Regions from separate parts of the Pseudarthrobacter sp. GQ63 genome, predicted to be linked through region 1. Evidence: riboswitches for the same ligand, from Rfam matches in the RefSeq annotation. Region 1 holds a riboswitch; each other region holds the start of a gene.
What was found. Region 1 has a riboswitch for S-adenosylmethionine ahead of metX (homoserine O-acetyltransferase MetX). Riboswitches for the same ligand answer to the same signal wherever they lie in the genome.

Region 1 (5,378 bases):
GGCCGCGGCCAGAAGGTCGGCGGTGCCCTGGGCATCGGCGGCATCAACGTCATGCAGCGAGATACCGCGGGTTTCCTTGAGGAAGAACACCGAGATCGCGGTCACCACGCAGGCGCCCAGGAGGTAGAACGCCACCGGAACGGACGAGCCGAAGCTGCCCAGCAGTGAGCTGGCGATGATGGGCGCCAGCGAGCCGGCCACGATGGACGTCACCTGGTAGCCGAGGGAAACGCCCGAGTACCGCATGCGGGTGGGGAACATTTCGGCCATGATGGACGGCTGGCCGGCGTACATGAGCGCATGGAAGAGCAGGCCGATGGTGATGGCCGCAAGGATGATGAAATCGTTGCCGGTGTCCATCATGGGGAATGCGAAGAACCCCCAGGTTCCGGCGAGGATTGCACCGGCCATGTACACCGGGCGGCGTCCCAGGGAATCGGACATCTTGCCCACCAGCGGTACTGCGCAGAAGTGGATGAAGTGTGCCACCAGCAGGAGGAGCAGGATGCGGGAGGTGTCCGTCTGCACCACCACCTTCAGGTAGGTGATGGAGAACGTGACCACGAGGTAGTAGAGGATGTTCTCTGCAAAGCGCAGGCCCATGGCGGTGAACACGCCGCGCGGGTACCGGCGGAAGACTTCGGCAACACCGTAGCCCTTGTTCTCGACAGTGACTTCCTTGCGGGCCTCGAGGAAGATCGGCGCGTCCTGGACCTTGGTGCGGATGTAGTAGCCGATGATGACGATCACTGCGGAGAGCCAGAAGGCGACGCGCCAGCCCCAGCTGAGGAAGGCTTCCGGGGCGAGGGTGGAGGAGAGGGTGAACAGGACAGCGGTGGCGAGCAGGTTGCCCATGGGGACAGCGGACTGCGGCCAGCTTGACCAGAAGCCGCGGGACTTGTTCGGGCTGTGCTCGGCGACGAGGAGCACGGCGCCGCCCCATTCGCCGCCCACCGCGAATCCCTGGACGAAGCGCAGGAACACCAGCAGCGCCGGGGCCCAGTAGCCGATCTGCGCAAAGGTCGGCAGGCAGCCCATGAGGAAGGTGGCAACACCCACCAGGATGATGCTCAGCTGCAGCAGCTGCTTGCGCCCAAACTTGTCGCCGAAGTGGCCGAAGACGATGCCGCCGATGGGGCGGGCAACGAAGCCGACCGCGTAGGTGACGAAGGCTGCGATGATGCCGTCCAGCTCGGTTCCGGAGTTGGGGAAGAACAGCTTGCCGAACACCAGCGTGGCGGCGGAGGCGTAGAGGAAGAACTCGTACCACTCAACCACGGTGCCGGCCATGGAGGCCGTGACGACCTTCTTCAGGCCTGAGGACTTGACGTCGGTTTCCTCGGGCCGCCGTGCGGCGGACTTTTCCGTACTCATTGATGAACTCCTTCGGCGTCTTCTTCGACACCACTGGGACAGTCTGTGGCGGATACGTGTGATTTTGGCCACGAACCGCCGGGTCCCAACGAGTATGGTCCGCCTGAACACCAAGCTCAACGGCGAATCATGCAGAGGCTATCTGCATAAATGCACATTTGACTGCCTGTGGGGGGAAGTTTTATGCCGAGAGGTGCGCCCGGAGCTGGTGGCCCAGCTGGCCTATTTCGGTCAGGAAGCCGTCATGGCCTATCGGTGCCTCGATGACGTGAACGTCCACTTCTCCCGGCAGCGCCGCGGCAAGTTCCCGGGACTGGGCCGGGAAGTAGAGCCGGTCAGAATCCACGGCTGCCACGAAGAACCGCGCACCCGACCGCGCCAGGGTCTCGGGAAGCGGCCCCCTGCCCCGGCAGATGTCGTGGCTCATCAGGGCCTCGGTGATGGCGATGTAGCTGTTGGCATCAAACCGTCGGACCAGCTTGTTCCCCTGGTGGTCCAGGTAGCTTTCCACCTGGTAGCGTCCGCGGGCGGCCAGGACGCCACCGTGCAGGGGTGACTCCGGAGCCTGGGGTTCGCGGCCGAACCTGCCTTCCAGTTCCGCCGCGGAGCGGTAGGTGATGTGCGCGATCCGCCGGGCCAGGGCCAGTCCGTCCTCGGGGAACGGGCCGCCGTAGTAGTCGCCGCCCTTGAAGTTGGCATCCTGGCGGATCGCCAGGGTCTGTGCCTGTGCGAACGCAATCTGCTCGGCCGTGCTGGCGTGGCCGATGGAGATCACCCCGCAGCGCTGCACCCGCTCCGGGAAGGAGATGGCCCACTCAAGTGCGCGGGCTCCGCCCATGGAACCGCCCAGCACCGCAAACCAGCTCCGGATCCCCAGCTGGTCAGCCAGCCGGGCCTCCGCCACAGTGCTGTCCCGCAGCGTGACCAGGGGAAACCGGGATCCCCAGGGGGCCCCGTCCGGTGCCGGCGACGACGGCCCGGTGGACCCGTAGCAGCCGCCCACAATGTTGATGGACACTACAAAGAACCGGTCCGTGTCCACGGGCGCACCCGGCCCGGCCAGCTGCTCCCACCAGCCCGGTTCGTCGGTATCGCCGCGGGTCACGTGGGTGCTGCCGGTCAGGGCGTGTTCGATCAGGACGGCATTGCTGGCGTCCGCGTTAAGTGTGCCCCAGGTTTCGTAGGCCAGGGTGACCTCGGGCAGGTAGCCGCCAGCCTCAAGGTCCAGTCCCCCAATGGAGGCATAGCGGACGATTCCGTGTTCGGGGACGGTGGTACGGGTGACGGTAACCGTCATGGCAAGACCTCTTCTACGCGCTTGCCCGCCGTCGAATGACCGGCAGGCCAGGTCTTCACCCGGGGCACCCCACCGCGGAAGGAGGGTTGCCGGCCAGCAAGCCGGGGCTGTCACTGGCACTCATGACCTGGTTCGAGTGTACGAAACAGCCCCCGCCTGCCGCCAAGAGTGTGACTGGTTATGACTTCCCCGGCTTGCCGCCGTGCTGGTTTTCTTTGGGCGCCTGGCTAGGCTCCGGTGGCGTCCTTCGCTGCCCGGAAGCCCGCTTCCAGGTCCGCCAGGATGTCATCGATGTGTTCAATTCCCACCGACAGCCGGACCAGGCCGGGGGTTACGCCGGCAACAGCCTGCTGTTCCGGGGAAAGCTGGCTGTGGGTGGTCGACGCCGGGTGGATGACAAGGGAGCGGACGTCACCGATGTTTGCCACATGGGAGTGCAGCTCCAGCGCGTCCACGAAGCGCTTGCCGGCCTCGGCTCCGCCGGCCAGGTTGAAGGACACAATCGCGCCCGTGCCCTTGGGGCCATACTTGCGGCCCCGTTCGTACCACGGGCTGGAGGGCAGCCCCGCATAGGCGACGGATTCGACGTCGTCCCTTCCTTCCAGCCAGCGCGCCACCTCCGTGGCGTTGGCAACGTGCCGTTCCACGCGCAGGCTCAACGTTTCCAGGCCCTGTGCGATCAGGAATGCGTTGAACGGGGAGACGGCGGAGCCCAGGTCCCGGAGCAGCTGGACGCGGGCCTTGAGGATGTAGGACAGATTGGCGCCCAGGGCACCGTCCTTGCCGAGGTCCCTGGCGTACACCAGCCCGTTGTAGGTGGGGTCCGGGGTGTTGAAGCCCGGGAACTTTGCCGGGTCCTTGCCGAAGTCGAAGTTGCCTGAGTCCACGATCACACCGGCAATCGCGGAGCCGTGGCCGCCCAGGTACTTGGTTGCCGAATGGACAACGATGTCCGCTCCCCATTCCAGCGGGCGGATCAGGTACGGGGTGGACAGGGTGTTGTCCACGATCAGGGGCACACCGGCATCGTGTGCCACCTGGGAGATGCCTTCGATGTCCAGGACGTCCTGACGGGGGTTGGAGACCACCTCGCCGAAGAACAACTTGGTGTTGGGCTGCACTGCAGTGCGCCACTGCTCCAGGTTGTCCGGGTCCGCCACGAAAGTCACCGAAATGCCGAACTTCTTCAGGGTGTGGGCAAAGAGGTTGTATGTTCCGCCGTAAAGGCTGGGGCTGGCAACAATATGGTCTCCAGCCTCTGCAATGTTCAGGAAGGCGAAGGTCTCGGCGGCCTGGCCCGAACTCAGCAGCAGTGCCCCCAGCCCGCCTTCAAGGCTGGCGATCCGCTGTTCCACGGCCTCCTGGGTGGGGTTGCCGATGCGGGTATAGATGGGTGCCAGTTCAGCAAGGGCGAACCTGTTGGCGGCGCTCTCGGCGCTGGGAAAAACGAAGGACGTGGTCTGGTAGATAGGGAGTGCCCGAGCGCCCGTGGCACTGTCCGGCTCCTGTCCTGCGTGGATCTGGCGGGTTTCGAATGACCATCCGTTGGACAATTAAGGCTCCTTTGACTGGGCCCGGCATGCACGAAGCACCGCGGGCCGCGCTTGCCATCCGGCCATTTACCGGACAGCCAGGTCCTCACCCGGGGCACCCCACCGCGGAAGGAGGGTTGCCGGCCAGCAAGCCGGGGCTTAGCGCTGGCACTCATAACCTGAGCCCAGTGTAGGAACACCTGCGCAAAGCGGCACAGCATTGTGACGAACATGGTCCCGCGCATGACCCTTGCGGAAGTCCGCGCAATCACTTCCCGCAGGGAAAATCCCAGTAAGGCTACCCTTAGCTGAGAGCCCGATCACAAAGTGCCAAGATGTTGCCATGCGCATGGATCACGTCTCTTACGCCTGTGAACACGATGGCCTGGCTGCCACCACCGAACGTATTTCCTCTGCCCTCGGCGTTGAGGCAGTAAAGGGTGGAGTGCACCCGCGGTTTGGAACCCGGAATATGATCATCCCGCTCGCGGGGCACAAGTACCTTGAGGTCGTTGAGGTCCTGGACCACCCGGCTTCTGACAAGGCCCCCTTCGGCCAGGCAGTGCGGGCACGCTCCGCCGCAGGTGGCGGATGGATGGGCTGGTGCGTCGAAGTGGACGACCTGGTCCCCTTCGAGGAACGCCTGGGACGCTCCGCAGTCAACGGCAACCGTAAATTCCCTGACGGCCGCGAACTCGTGTGGAAGCAAATCGGCATCCTCGGCTTGATCGCCGACCCCCAGGTCCCGTACATGCTCAAGTGGGAGGGCGACCCGTCCCTGCACCCGTCCAACGCCTACGAGAGCAACGTCAAGATGAGCTGCCTCACCATCGCCGGCTCGGCAGCCCGGGTGACCGAGTGGCTGGGGGAACCAGTGGAAAAGCCGCTGGAAGACGTAGCTGTGGAGTGGGTGGCACCGCATGGAACCCCCGGGATCCTTTCGGTGACATTCGAGACCGCCAACGGGGCAGTCACTATCTGACGCTCCACCGCCTGCCCGGGTGCCCACGCCTGGGCATCAACGTGGGCAAAAAATGCATTCTGCCCGCAAAAGCTTCGGCCGCCATCAGCAGGTGACAACGGCGCCACCCGCTGATGGCGGCCGAATTCGTCTCCCAGCTGCATTCCAGTGCGCGGGAGTTCATGCCGCCTCCATGAACGCCACATTGTCAGAC
Region 2 (5,378 bases), on a different contig from region 1:
CTTCGCCTCCGACCGGGCCACCCCGGCAAGGACATCCAAAGCCCCGTCAGCAACCCGCTGCAACGGATCATCATCAACCCCGCCAGCAAGACCGGAAGCAGGCGACCCGGGAACAGCAGTTCCAGAAACAGGCGAACCGGCAACAGCAGCGCCAGAACCGGACGGGCCGGAAACAGCCGCACCGCCGCCCGCGAGCACGGCCGTAAAAGCAGCCACAGAAGCGTCAACCGCTGCCTCCGCCTCCACCACCACCGGATTGCTTTCCATACAGACATCATCCTGCGGGGGTCTGACAAAAAGAGCCGTGCAGCAGGGGCTGTGGATAACTAGTGGACTGCTAAATATCCACATCCCTGGCGGCACCACCGCGGGCGTGCCATACTCGGCGCGTGACGTCGTCGTACTCCTTCACAGCCGAACTGTGGCTGTACCCGGGCGAGGCCGGCTGGCATTTCCTTACCCTGCCGCCGGACGTGGCGGACGATATCCAAGCACGAAACGCGGGGCACAACAAAGCATTCGGCTCAATCCGGGTGACAGCGGAAATTTCCGGTCACACCTGGCAGACTTCACTGTTCCCGGATGCCCACAAGGGGACGTACCTCCTGCCGGTCAAGAAGGCCGTCAGGGCCAAGTCCCGGATCAGTGAAGGCGACGCCGTGGAAGTCCGCCTCTCCGTTATCAGCGCCTGAAGCCCACAGAATTCCTGCCCACACAGCCCCTTCCCACAGAATGCCTGCCCACACAGCCTCTTCCCACATAGCGCGGCACCACCCGCCGGTACTCAGCGAACGCCCCACCGAAGGAAGCGGCGAGGCTGGCCTCCTCCCGCAAAACCTGGCGATGGACGGCAGCGGCCGCCACCGGAAGTGCGGCCAGGGTCCACGCGTTGTGCCGCACCAGCCCAGTGCCCAGATGCAGCAGCGTCCAGCCCACATACATAGGGTTGCGCGAGAATGAGTACGGGCCGGACGTCACCAGCTCAGCCGGTCGGGCGAGGAAAGTGCGGCGGGCTGCCCACCATGACCAGGCGACGAGGATGCCACCGGCGGCGAGCGATGCGCCGCCCGTTATCCGCAGAAGCCTCTGCCGGCGGCCGGTTACCCGCGAAAGCCGGATAGGAACCAGGCGCTGAAGGGCCGCGCCGGCGGCGATGCCCAGCAGGTTCTGCTCAGGCAGGGGGATGTTGGACAGCAGCAGCTGCCAGCCGGGAGCAGCGACCGTTCCAGGCATGCCCACCACCGTCCGGAGTGCTAGATCTGCTTGAGCGCCTGCTCCAGGTCGCCGATCAGGTCGTCCACGTCTTCCAGGCCGACGGAAAGCCGCACCACGCCGTCGCTCAGGCCGATCGCCGCCCTGCCCTCCGGCCCCATGGCGCGGTGCGTGGTGGTGGCCGGGTGGGTGATGAGGGACTTGGCGTCGCCCAGGTTGTTGGAGATGTCGATGATCCGCAGCCCGTCCAGCAGCGCGAACGCTGCTTCCTTCCCGGAACGGCCCCCGGATGGCGCAAGCTCGAGGGTGAGGACGGTGCCTCCGGCGCCCATCTGCTTCGCGGCCAGCTCGTATTGCGGGTGCGACTTCAGGAGCGGGTACTTCACCCAGCTGACGGCGGGCTGCTCCTCCAGCCATTCCGCGAGCCGCAGGGCGGTGGCCGAGGAATGGTTGACCCTGAGCGACATGGTCTCAAGGCCCTTGGTCAGGACCCAGGCATTGAACGCGGACAACGCCGGTCCGGTGTGGCGCATCAGCTGCTTCACCGGTCCGTCGATGAACTCCTTGGTGCCCAGGATGGCGCCGCCGAGCACCCTGCCCTGGCCGTCGATGTGCTTGGTGCCGGAGTACACAATGACGTCCGCGCCAAGCTGCCCGCAGCGTTGCAGCAGGGGAGTGGCAAAGACATTGTCGACGACGACGGTCGCCCCGGCCGCGTGCGCCAGTTCGCTGACCGCGGCGATGTCCACGATCTCCTGCATCGGGTTGGACGGCGATTCAAAGAAGACGGCGGTGGTGGGCTTGGACAGGGCCTCGCGCCACTGCTCCAGGTCAGGCCCGTCCACGAAGACGGTTTCCACGCCCCACCTCGGCAGGATCTCGTTGAGGATCACAAAGCAGGATCCGAACAGTGAGCGGGCGGCAACCACGCGGTCGCCGGCTGCCAGCAGGGCACCCAAGGCGGTGAACACGGCGGACATCCCGGACGCCGTCGCAAAGCACGCCTCGGTTCCTTCCAGCAGGCGGAGCCGCTCCTGGAACGTGGCCACGGAGGGGTTGCCGTAGCGGGAGTAGACAAAGCGCTCGTCCTCGCCCGTGAAGGCGCGCTCGGCGGCAGCCGCGGATTCGTAGACAAAGCCCGAGTTCAGGAAAATTGCTTCGCTGGTTTCCTGGAAGTTGGTGCGGTCCAGCCCGCCACGCACGGCCTGGGTGTCGGGGCTCCAGCCGGCGGCATCCTCGTTGAAGGTCACTTAGATCTTTCCCAGGTTGGTTGGCAGGCCGCGGTTCTTCCAGCCGTTGACGGTGCGTTCGCCGAAGCGGTCCGGGTCGCCTTCAAAGCCCTCCAGCACGTTGTAGGAGGTGAAGCCGGCCTGGGTGGCCGCTCTGGCTGCCGCGATGGACCGCTGGCCCGAGCGGCACAGGAACACCAGTTCGGTTGAACGGTCCTCGGGCGCCTGCTGGTTGAGGTCGTTGATGAAGTCAGGGTTGGGGATGCCGCCGGGGAAGGTCCACTGGATGAACAGCGGATCGTTCTCGGTTGCCTTGGTGTCGGGAATACCAATGTGGGCCCACTCGCCCTCGGTGCGTACATCCACCAGGATGGCGCCCTGTTCCAGCTTGTCCCAGGCCTCCTGCGGCGTCAGGTCCCCTGCGTAGCTCATGCGTGGCCCTCGCCGTCGAACTCAAGGTCGTCGCCCGTGGACTCAAGGCTGTCCACGGCGTCCGCCACTGCGGCATCCGCGGAAGCGATCGCCTCCGGAAGGACCACCGCCTGGGCCACGATGACGCTGCTGCCGTTGAAGGTCGCTGCCGGGCTGCCATGCAGCACATAGCCCTCTGCCAGGGCGGCTGAGATCCGCTCGCAGAATTCACGGTTGTCCGGGCCGCTGATGAGGCGGTAGGACAGCTTTTCTTCAGGGGCAGGTGCGTCAGACACGACGGATCTCCTTCTCTCACGCTTGCAGCTCGAATGGTCGATATGCCGAGTATTCACCTGAGGCACCCCGCCGTGGAAGGAGGGTTGCCGACCGGCCAGTCAGGGCTTGGCGCCGGTACTCATTACTCCCCAAAAACGTAACACTTGCCGCCCGGCGCCGCACCGCCGTCGTCGTCATGTTGCGTAACTGAAGGATGCAGGGCGGAGCCGCGGCGCAAAAGAGGCGTCCGTCACCGCTCTTTAACGTACGACGGCGACACCACCTTGGGTGCGCGGGCGCCAGGTGCCTGCCGCCCGGGTCAGGCCGATAAAGTTTCTGCAGGGGCCGCCGCCCCGATACTGGAGAAATCAGTCCCTGGGGGGTCTTCATCAGCACGCCATCCGCCGCCGCGCCCACACATCCCGCCCGGAGCCGCCAGCTGCGGCCCCTCCACAGGGTGGCTGCGCTCCTCGCCGCCGTGATGATGGCCGTCCTGGCGGTGGTGGTACCCGCCGGCTCAGCGCAGGCCGCCCGAAACTTCCCGGAGGAAGGCAAACCGCTGCTGGGCGCAGTCCTCGAATGGGGAGAGGACACCGCCGGCGGCTTCTCCGAAAGGCTCGGGGCATCCCCCGCAATCTTCGGACACGACATCGCCTTCCCGTTCCGTGCCTCGGAGGAGAACGATATCCGGGAGTTCCTGGAGCAGTCCGCCGGGCAGGGCGCCCATGCGATGCTGACGGTGAGGCCTGCTGTCCCGCTGGACCAGGTCACCGCTGGAGCTGCCGCAGCCTTTGCCGGGGAAGTGCGCCGGATGCAGGGGAATTTCAAGGGCCAGCTGCTCATCCGCTTTGCGCCGGACATGAATGCCAGCTGGGTGGAATGGGGCCAGCAGCCGGGCGACTACCGGCAGGCATTCCGGGCGGTGACGGCCGCGTTTCGGGATGCCGGCGCCAGTGGCAGCCATGCCATGGTATGGGAACCGTACCTGGGCAAGGACTACCCCTTTGACCGGAACCGGAATGCGCCCGGACCCGGCAGCGAAGGCTTTACCCCGTTGGATACCAATGGCGACGGCACCTGGAATGGCTCCGACAAAGCCTACGAACCCTACTACCCGGGAGACGACGCCGTGGACTGGGTGGGCCTGACGGCCTACCACGATGACACCGCAGGGGGCGCCGCCGTCAATACCGTGCCCCGAGCCGGTGAGCTGCAGGAGATGCTGACGGCTTCCGGCGGGGAGAACTTCTACGGGACATATGCCGCGGGGCGGGACAAGCCCTTCATGCTGCAGACGTCAGCCTTCTACAGCCCGTCCTCCGGAGGCGCCGCGGAAGCGGAGATCAAGAACGGCTGGTGGGACCAGGTCCTGGGCGTCGCCGCATCACCCGACTTCGCACTGACCGGGGCATTGCTCTGGGACGAACGCACCAGCACACGGGACACGGGGGTGGCCAGCATCGACTGGCGGCTCACCGGAAACGCCGGTATTGCGGACGCTGCCCACACCCGGCTTGAGGAGTCGACTGTGCAGACGGGGCCCGTTACCGATGTCAGCTCGGGTCCCGGGTTCGTCAGGTCCAACACGCTTTCGGGGGCTGCCGCCTGGACCGTTGGGGCCGCGCTCATCATCCTCCTGGCGGCGCTGTGGCAGCTCCCCGCCAGGTTGAGTGCGGTCACGGCGTGGGGCTACAGCGACCTGGCCAGCAGGGACTCACGCGTGGACCTGCTCCGTGGCCTGGCCATCGTGTTCGTGGTGGTGAACCACCTGGGCATGGTGTCGCTGTTCCAGCTCCTGACCCAGGAAGCGGTGGGCTTCGTTTCGGGTGCCGAGCTGTTCGTTCTGTTCTCCGGCCTGGTGGTGGGCATGGTGTACGGGCCCAGGGCGAAGGACGATTTTGGAACGGTGGTGGACCTCACCTCGCGCCGGGCAGGCAAACTCTACGTAACGGCACTGGTGGTGCTGGTGGGCGTTTTCCTCCTGTCTCTGCTGCCTTTCTTCCGGTCCGAGGCGCTTACAACTTTCGTGGACCAGGGCACCGGCGGGGCAGGGCACGAAGGAGCTGGACGCACTTACGATCTTTACGCGGGCATGGAAACACTGTTCCAGTTCCCTGTGCCGGCGCAGGTGCTTCCCGCCATCCTGCTGCTCCAGTTCGGGCCCTGGCAGTTCAACGTGATGGGCCTCTATGTGGTGCTGCTGCTAGCGAGCCCGCTAATCCTGGCCGCCCTGAACCGCGGCAAGGCTGT
Region 3 (5,378 bases), on a different contig from region 1:
CGGACGTCCGGATCCGGCCCAGCAAGAAGGGCTCCCGGCCCCGCACCAAGGACAGGCCAAGCCACGATGACGCCGTCACGGGACGCATCATCACCGTTGACCGGGGCCGGTACACCGCAGTGGTGGGAGAAGACTCCGGCAATGAGCGGGTAGTCATTGCCGCCCGGGCCAGGGAACTCCGCCGGAACCCGGTGGTCGCAGGAGACTTTGTCTCCCTGGTCGGCGACGTCTCCGGGGAGCCGGACACCCTGGCACGGCTGGTGAAGATCCAGGACCGCAAGACCCTGCTGCGGCGCAGCGCGGACGACACGGACCCTGTGGAACGGGCAGTGGTGGCCAATGCCGACCAGCTGGTGATCGTGGTGGCAGCAGCGAACCCCGAGCCGCGGACCGGCTTCATCGACCGTGCCCTGGTGGCCGCCTACGACGCCGGCATCGAGCCGATCCTGCTGGTCACCAAAGCGGACGTCAAGGATCCGGCGGAACTGCTGTCCAACTACACGCATCTGGACTTTCCCGTAATCATCAGCCGGACGGCCGATTCAGCGGCCTCGGGCATTGACGCCCGTTCCGACGACGGCCTGTCCGCCCGGCTGGACAGCTCGGCCGTCGCCGAGATGCGGGGCTACCTGGACGGCAAGGTCACCGTGATGCTGGGACACTCAGGCGTTGGAAAGTCAACGATGGTCAATGCGCTGACCGGGGCGGAACGGGCCACCGGCGGAGTGAACGCCGTGACGGGCCGCGGCCGGCACACGTCGTCGTCGGCCCTTGCGCTGAAGCTGGCGGATGCGCCGTCCGGAAGCTGGATCATCGACACCCCCGGCATCCGCTCGTTTGGCCTGGCGCACGTGGACCCGGACCGCATCCTCCGCTCGTTCCCGGACCTCTCCCCCGGCATCGACGACTGCGAGCGAGGGTGCAAGCACACTGCCACCGCGGTGAACTGCGGACTGGACGCATGGGTGGGCGCGGGGCACGCCGGCCCCACCGGAGCAGCAAGGCTTGGCTCCCTTCGGCGCCTCCTCGGCACGGACCCGCGGATGGAATCCCAGGAGGCAAAGGAACTGGGCAGCGTCACCTGACGGGCCCGCTTCCCGGCAGAACGGCGCGCAGACGGTAGTTTGGAACCATGATCCAACCCGCTTCGAGCTACAACGATGACCTGCGCCTGGCCCACGTCCTGGCCGATTCCGTGGATGACCAGACCATGAGCCGCTTCAAGGCCCAGGACCTCCACATTGAGACCAAGCCGGACCTGACGCCCGTCACCGATGCGGACAAGGCAGCTGAGGAAGCCATCCGCGGCCAGCTCTCCCGGTCCCGTCCACGCGATGCCGTACTCGGCGAGGAGTTCGGCAGCACGGGCCACGGGTCGCGGCGGTGGATTATCGACCCCATTGACGGCACCAAGAACTTCGTCCGGGGCGTTCCTGTCTGGGCCACCCTGATCGCGTTGGTGGATGAAGGCGAGCCGGTGGTGGGCGTGGTCAGCGCTCCCGCCCTGGGCAAGCGCTGGTGGGCTGCCAAGGGCATGGGAGCCTACATGGGGCGTTCCCTTGCCGCGGCCACCCGCCTCCGGGTGTCCAATGTCTCCAGCCTGTCCGATGCTTCCCTTTCCTATTCGAGCCTTGGCGGCTGGAAGGAACGCGGAAACCTTAATGAATTCCTGGGCCTTACCGAGGACGTATGGCGGACCCGGGCGTTTGGTGACTTCTGGTCCTACTGCATGGTGGCCGAAGGTTCGGTGGACATCGCCTGCGAGCCTGAACTGAACCTCTACGACATGGCCGCACTGGTGCCCATCGTGGTGGAGGCTGGTGGCCGCTTCACCTCGCTGGAGGGCGAGGACGGTCCGTTCGGCGGGAACGCCCTGGCCACCAATTCCATCCTGCACTCCGAGGTGCTGCGCCGGCTGAACCCGAACCTGGACGACCTCCTCTAGTCCCGGCAGCACGAATAATCAACGGCGGGCGCCCCCGACAGGAGGCGTCCGCCGTCGTGTTCTTCGGTTCAGGCGCCCCTTTTCAACCGTTCGTAACAAAGCCCTTAACATTTCCGCGGGCTTTTAACCTTCGCTGCCCATGTTCTACGCTCTTAACCAGGTCACGAGTGCCAGCGCAAAACCCCGGTTTGCTGGCCGGCAACCCTCCATTCGCGGTGGGGTGCCCCGGGTGACGACCAGGCCGGTCCGGAAGGGATGCGGCAAGCGCGGATTCCTGCATGGAGTCCTGTTGTGAAGTGAGGTCTCTGTGACAACTGCCACCGTCTCCCCCGAAGCCGTCTCCCCCCAAGCCGCTGTCCAGCACCAGGCAGCTGCCCTGCCGGGTTCGCCTTCGCTCTTTGATCAGCGCCGCACCGCCGCCGGCCGTCCGCTAGCAGCAGTCAGCGGCGCCGAAATCCAGGCTCCACTGATCCACGGCGGCCACGTCCGGTACGCCAACCTGGACTATGGCGCATCGGCCCCCGCCCTCTCGGTGGTGTCGGCCTACCTCAACGAGATCCTGCCCTTCTACGCCAGCGTCCACCGCGGTGCCGGCTACGCCTCCCAGATCAGCACCTCGGTCTATGAGAACGCCCGCGCCATCGTCCGCGACTTCGTGGGCGGCCGCCCGGACGATTCGGTGATCTTTACCCGGAACACCACTGACTCCCTCAACCTGCTGGCGGGCTGCCTGCCCGTCACCGACGGACGGCCCAACGGCGACGTCCTGTACCTCGACATTGAGCACCACGCCAACCTTCTGCCGTGGCAGGGCGTCCCCCACCGCAGCATCGTGGCAGCGGACACCATCGCGGAAACCATTGACGCCGTCCGTGCGGAACTGCGGCAGGGCGGCGTCAGCCTGCTCGCCGTGACCGGAGCTTCCAACGTCACGGGCGAAATCCTTCCCATCCGTGCCCTTGCCGCGCTGGCGCACGAGCACGGGGCACGGATCGCAGTGGACGCGGCCCAGCTGGCCCCACACCGGCGGATCGACATCACCGCGGACGACGTCGACTACATCGCCTTCTCGGGCCACAAGCTCTACGCACCTTTTGGTGCCGGCGTGCTGGTGGGCCGCCCGGACTGGCTCGATGCCGGAACACCGCACCTTGCCGGCGGCGGCGCCGTCAGGGAAGCCAGGCTCGACGGCGTCAGCTGGGCAACCGGCCCGGCCCGCCACGAGGGCGGATCACCGAACGTGCTGGGTGCGGCGACCCTGGCCCGCGCCACGCAGGTCATCGCGGAACTGGACCAGGACCGCTGGCATGCCCACGAATCAGCCATCCGCTCCTTCCTGGTGGAAGGCCTGCAGGAGATCGACGGTGTCACCGTCCACCAGATCTTCAAGGACACGAACCCGGACACCGACACCATCGGCGTGGTCAACTTCTCCGTAGAAGGCTACGACGCCGGCCTGGTGGCCGCCTACCTCTCGGCAGAACATGGAGTTGGCCTGCGCGACGGCCGCTTCTGCGCGCACCCGCTGCTGAAGCGGCTGGGCCTTCCTTCCGGTTCACTTCGGGCCAGCTTCGGCGTCGGCTCAAGGCTGGAGGATGCCGAGCGGCTGCTGGCAGGCATCCGGGACCTGCGGACCAAGGGCCTTGGCTGGGACTATGTGGTGGACGCTGGCCGCTGGATTCCCGCCAATGACAACCGCACGTACCCCCACTGGGCACCCAACACCCCGGGAACGGCCGGCGCCGCGCCCTGCATCGACGACTGACCCACGGCTGGCCTGGCGGCCGGCGCCCTGTGGCTGCGGCTGATGCGGTAAATTCGGAGGACACCAAAGGAACCGGATGAAGGAGGCCGCGCGTGGCACGGGGTGGCCCACGGCTGGATCACGGCCGGCGCCGGGAGCTCGGCCAGAGCTTCCAGGACGGCGGCAGGCACTACCAGCAGGTGCGGCCCGGCTATCCTGCCGAATCAGCGCGCTGGCTGGTGCCTCCAGGGGCACGCGATGCGCTCGACGTGGGCGCCGGTACCGGGAAATTCACCCACCTGCTGCTGGACCTCGGCCTGTCCGTCACGGCCGTGGACCCGTCAGCGGACATGCTCGGGCAGCTGGCTGAGCACTGCCCCGCCGCCACGGCTGTCCTTGGCACCGCAGAGGCTACCGGACTGCCTGACGCGGCTTTCGACGTCGTCACCGTAGCGCAGGCGTGGCACTGGTGCGATGCCCTGAGGGCCAGCACGGAACTGGCCCGCGTCCTCCGCCCCCAGGGAACGCTGGGACTGGTCTGGAACCAGCTGGACACGTCCGTCCCCTGGGTTCACCGGCTCTCCAGGATCATGCACGCCGGGGACGTCTACAAACCCGGCCACCGCCCGCTCATAGGACCCGAGTTCGAGGCGCTGGAGGACCACCTCACGCGCTGGCAGGACTCCGTGACAACCGCAGACCTGATGGAGCTGACAAAATCCCGGAGCTACTACCTGCGCGCCGGCGAGGCCACCCGGGCGAAAGTGCTGGCCAACCTGGACTGGTACCTTCACGACCATTTGGGCCACGGGCCGGACGAGGAATTGAAACTGCCGTACCTGACGCTCGCATGGCGGGCTGTCCGGGCATGAGCGCCCTCCCGTCCACGTGCGGCCAAGGGCAGCCGGTAGGCTGGATCCTGTGAAGACCAGCGCTCCCTCCTCCTCCATAGAGGATTACGTCAAGGTCATCTACTCCTTCACTGAGTGGCAGGACAAACCCATCACCTCCTCCCAGCTGGCACAACGCCTGGGTGTGGCCAACTCCTCCGTTTCGGAGATGGTCCGGAAGCTGAAGGACCAGGGCCTGGTGGACCACAAGCCGTACAGTGCCATCAGGCTCACGGAGTCCGGCCTGCAGCTTGCCCTCGCCATGGTGCGGCGCCACCGCCTGATAGAGACCTACCTCGTCCAGCAGCTGGGGTACAGCTGGGACGAGGTCCACGACGAAGCCGAGCTTCTGGAGCACGCCGTCTCGGACACGTTCATAGAACGCGTTGCGGCGAAACTGGGTAACCCGCAGCGGGATCCGCACGGCGATCCGATCCCCACGGCGGACGGCCAGGTCTTTATGCCCCGAGCGCACCTCATGGGAGAGCTGGACCAGGGCCACACGGGCCGCATCACCCGGATCAGCGATGACAACCCGGACCTGCTCCGCTACCTTGCGGCCGAGGAGATAGACCTCGACGCCGAAGTGGAGGTGGTGGGCCGCAGGCCGTTCGGAGGCGCCCTGGTGGTGCGTGTCCGGGACTCAGGCCGGACGCGCGACTACGACCTGGCCGATGAGATCACGTCGGCGCTGTGGGTCCACAGCGACCGCCCCCACCCAGGCTGCCTTCTCGCGGACGCCGGTTTTCCCCCCAGCTCGCCCGGGGCATGAGCGGGCCGAAGACATCGTGGGCACCCA

Region 2: linked by a shared signal. The riboswitch ahead of AC6CHP_RS07565 (DUF1737 domain-containing protein) and the one ahead of metX (homoserine O-acetyltransferase MetX) in region 1 are both predicted to bind S-adenosylmethionine.
Region 3: linked by a shared signal. The riboswitch ahead of AC6CHP_RS03530 (aminotransferase class V-fold PLP-dependent enzyme) and the one ahead of metX (homoserine O-acetyltransferase MetX) in region 1 are both predicted to bind S-adenosylmethionine.

What each region holds. Positions count from the first base shown of each region.
Region 1 is NZ_JCAXEF010000009.1:10,110-15,487, reverse strand. It holds gene AC6CHP_RS14585 (MFS transporter) at 1-1,374, opposite strand, end outside; gene metX (homoserine O-acetyltransferase MetX) at 1,556-2,671, opposite strand; SAM riboswitch class IV at 2,684-2,799, opposite strand; gene AC6CHP_RS14575 (bifunctional o-acetylhomoserine/o-acetylserine sulfhydrylase) at 2,899-4,224, opposite strand; SAM riboswitch class IV at 4,267-4,383, opposite strand; gene AC6CHP_RS14570 (VOC family protein) at 4,547-5,185, shown strand.
Region 2 is NZ_JCAXEF010000003.1:67,317-72,694, forward strand. It holds gene AC6CHP_RS07540 (HNH endonuclease signature motif containing protein) at 1-267, opposite strand, end outside; gene AC6CHP_RS07545 (DUF1905 domain-containing protein) at 390-692, shown strand; gene AC6CHP_RS07550 (methyltransferase family protein) at 682-1,233, opposite strand; gene AC6CHP_RS07555 (O-succinylhomoserine sulfhydrylase) at 1,254-2,462, opposite strand; gene AC6CHP_RS07560 (rhodanese-like domain-containing protein) at 2,463-2,873, opposite strand; gene AC6CHP_RS07565 (DUF1737 domain-containing protein) at 2,870-3,148, opposite strand; SAM riboswitch class IV at 3,162-3,275, opposite strand; gene opgC (OpgC domain-containing protein) at 3,610-5,378, shown strand, end outside.
Region 3 is NZ_JCAXEF010000001.1:725,641-731,018, reverse strand. It holds gene rsgA (ribosome small subunit-dependent GTPase A) at 1-1,085, shown strand, start outside; gene hisN (histidinol-phosphatase) at 1,133-1,945, shown strand; SAM riboswitch class IV at 2,105-2,218, shown strand; gene AC6CHP_RS03530 (aminotransferase class V-fold PLP-dependent enzyme) at 2,253-3,710, shown strand; gene AC6CHP_RS03525 (class I SAM-dependent methyltransferase) at 3,803-4,561, shown strand; gene AC6CHP_RS03520 (metal-dependent transcriptional regulator) at 4,611-5,351, shown strand; gene AC6CHP_RS03515 (fluoride efflux transporter FluC) at 5,348-5,378, shown strand, end outside.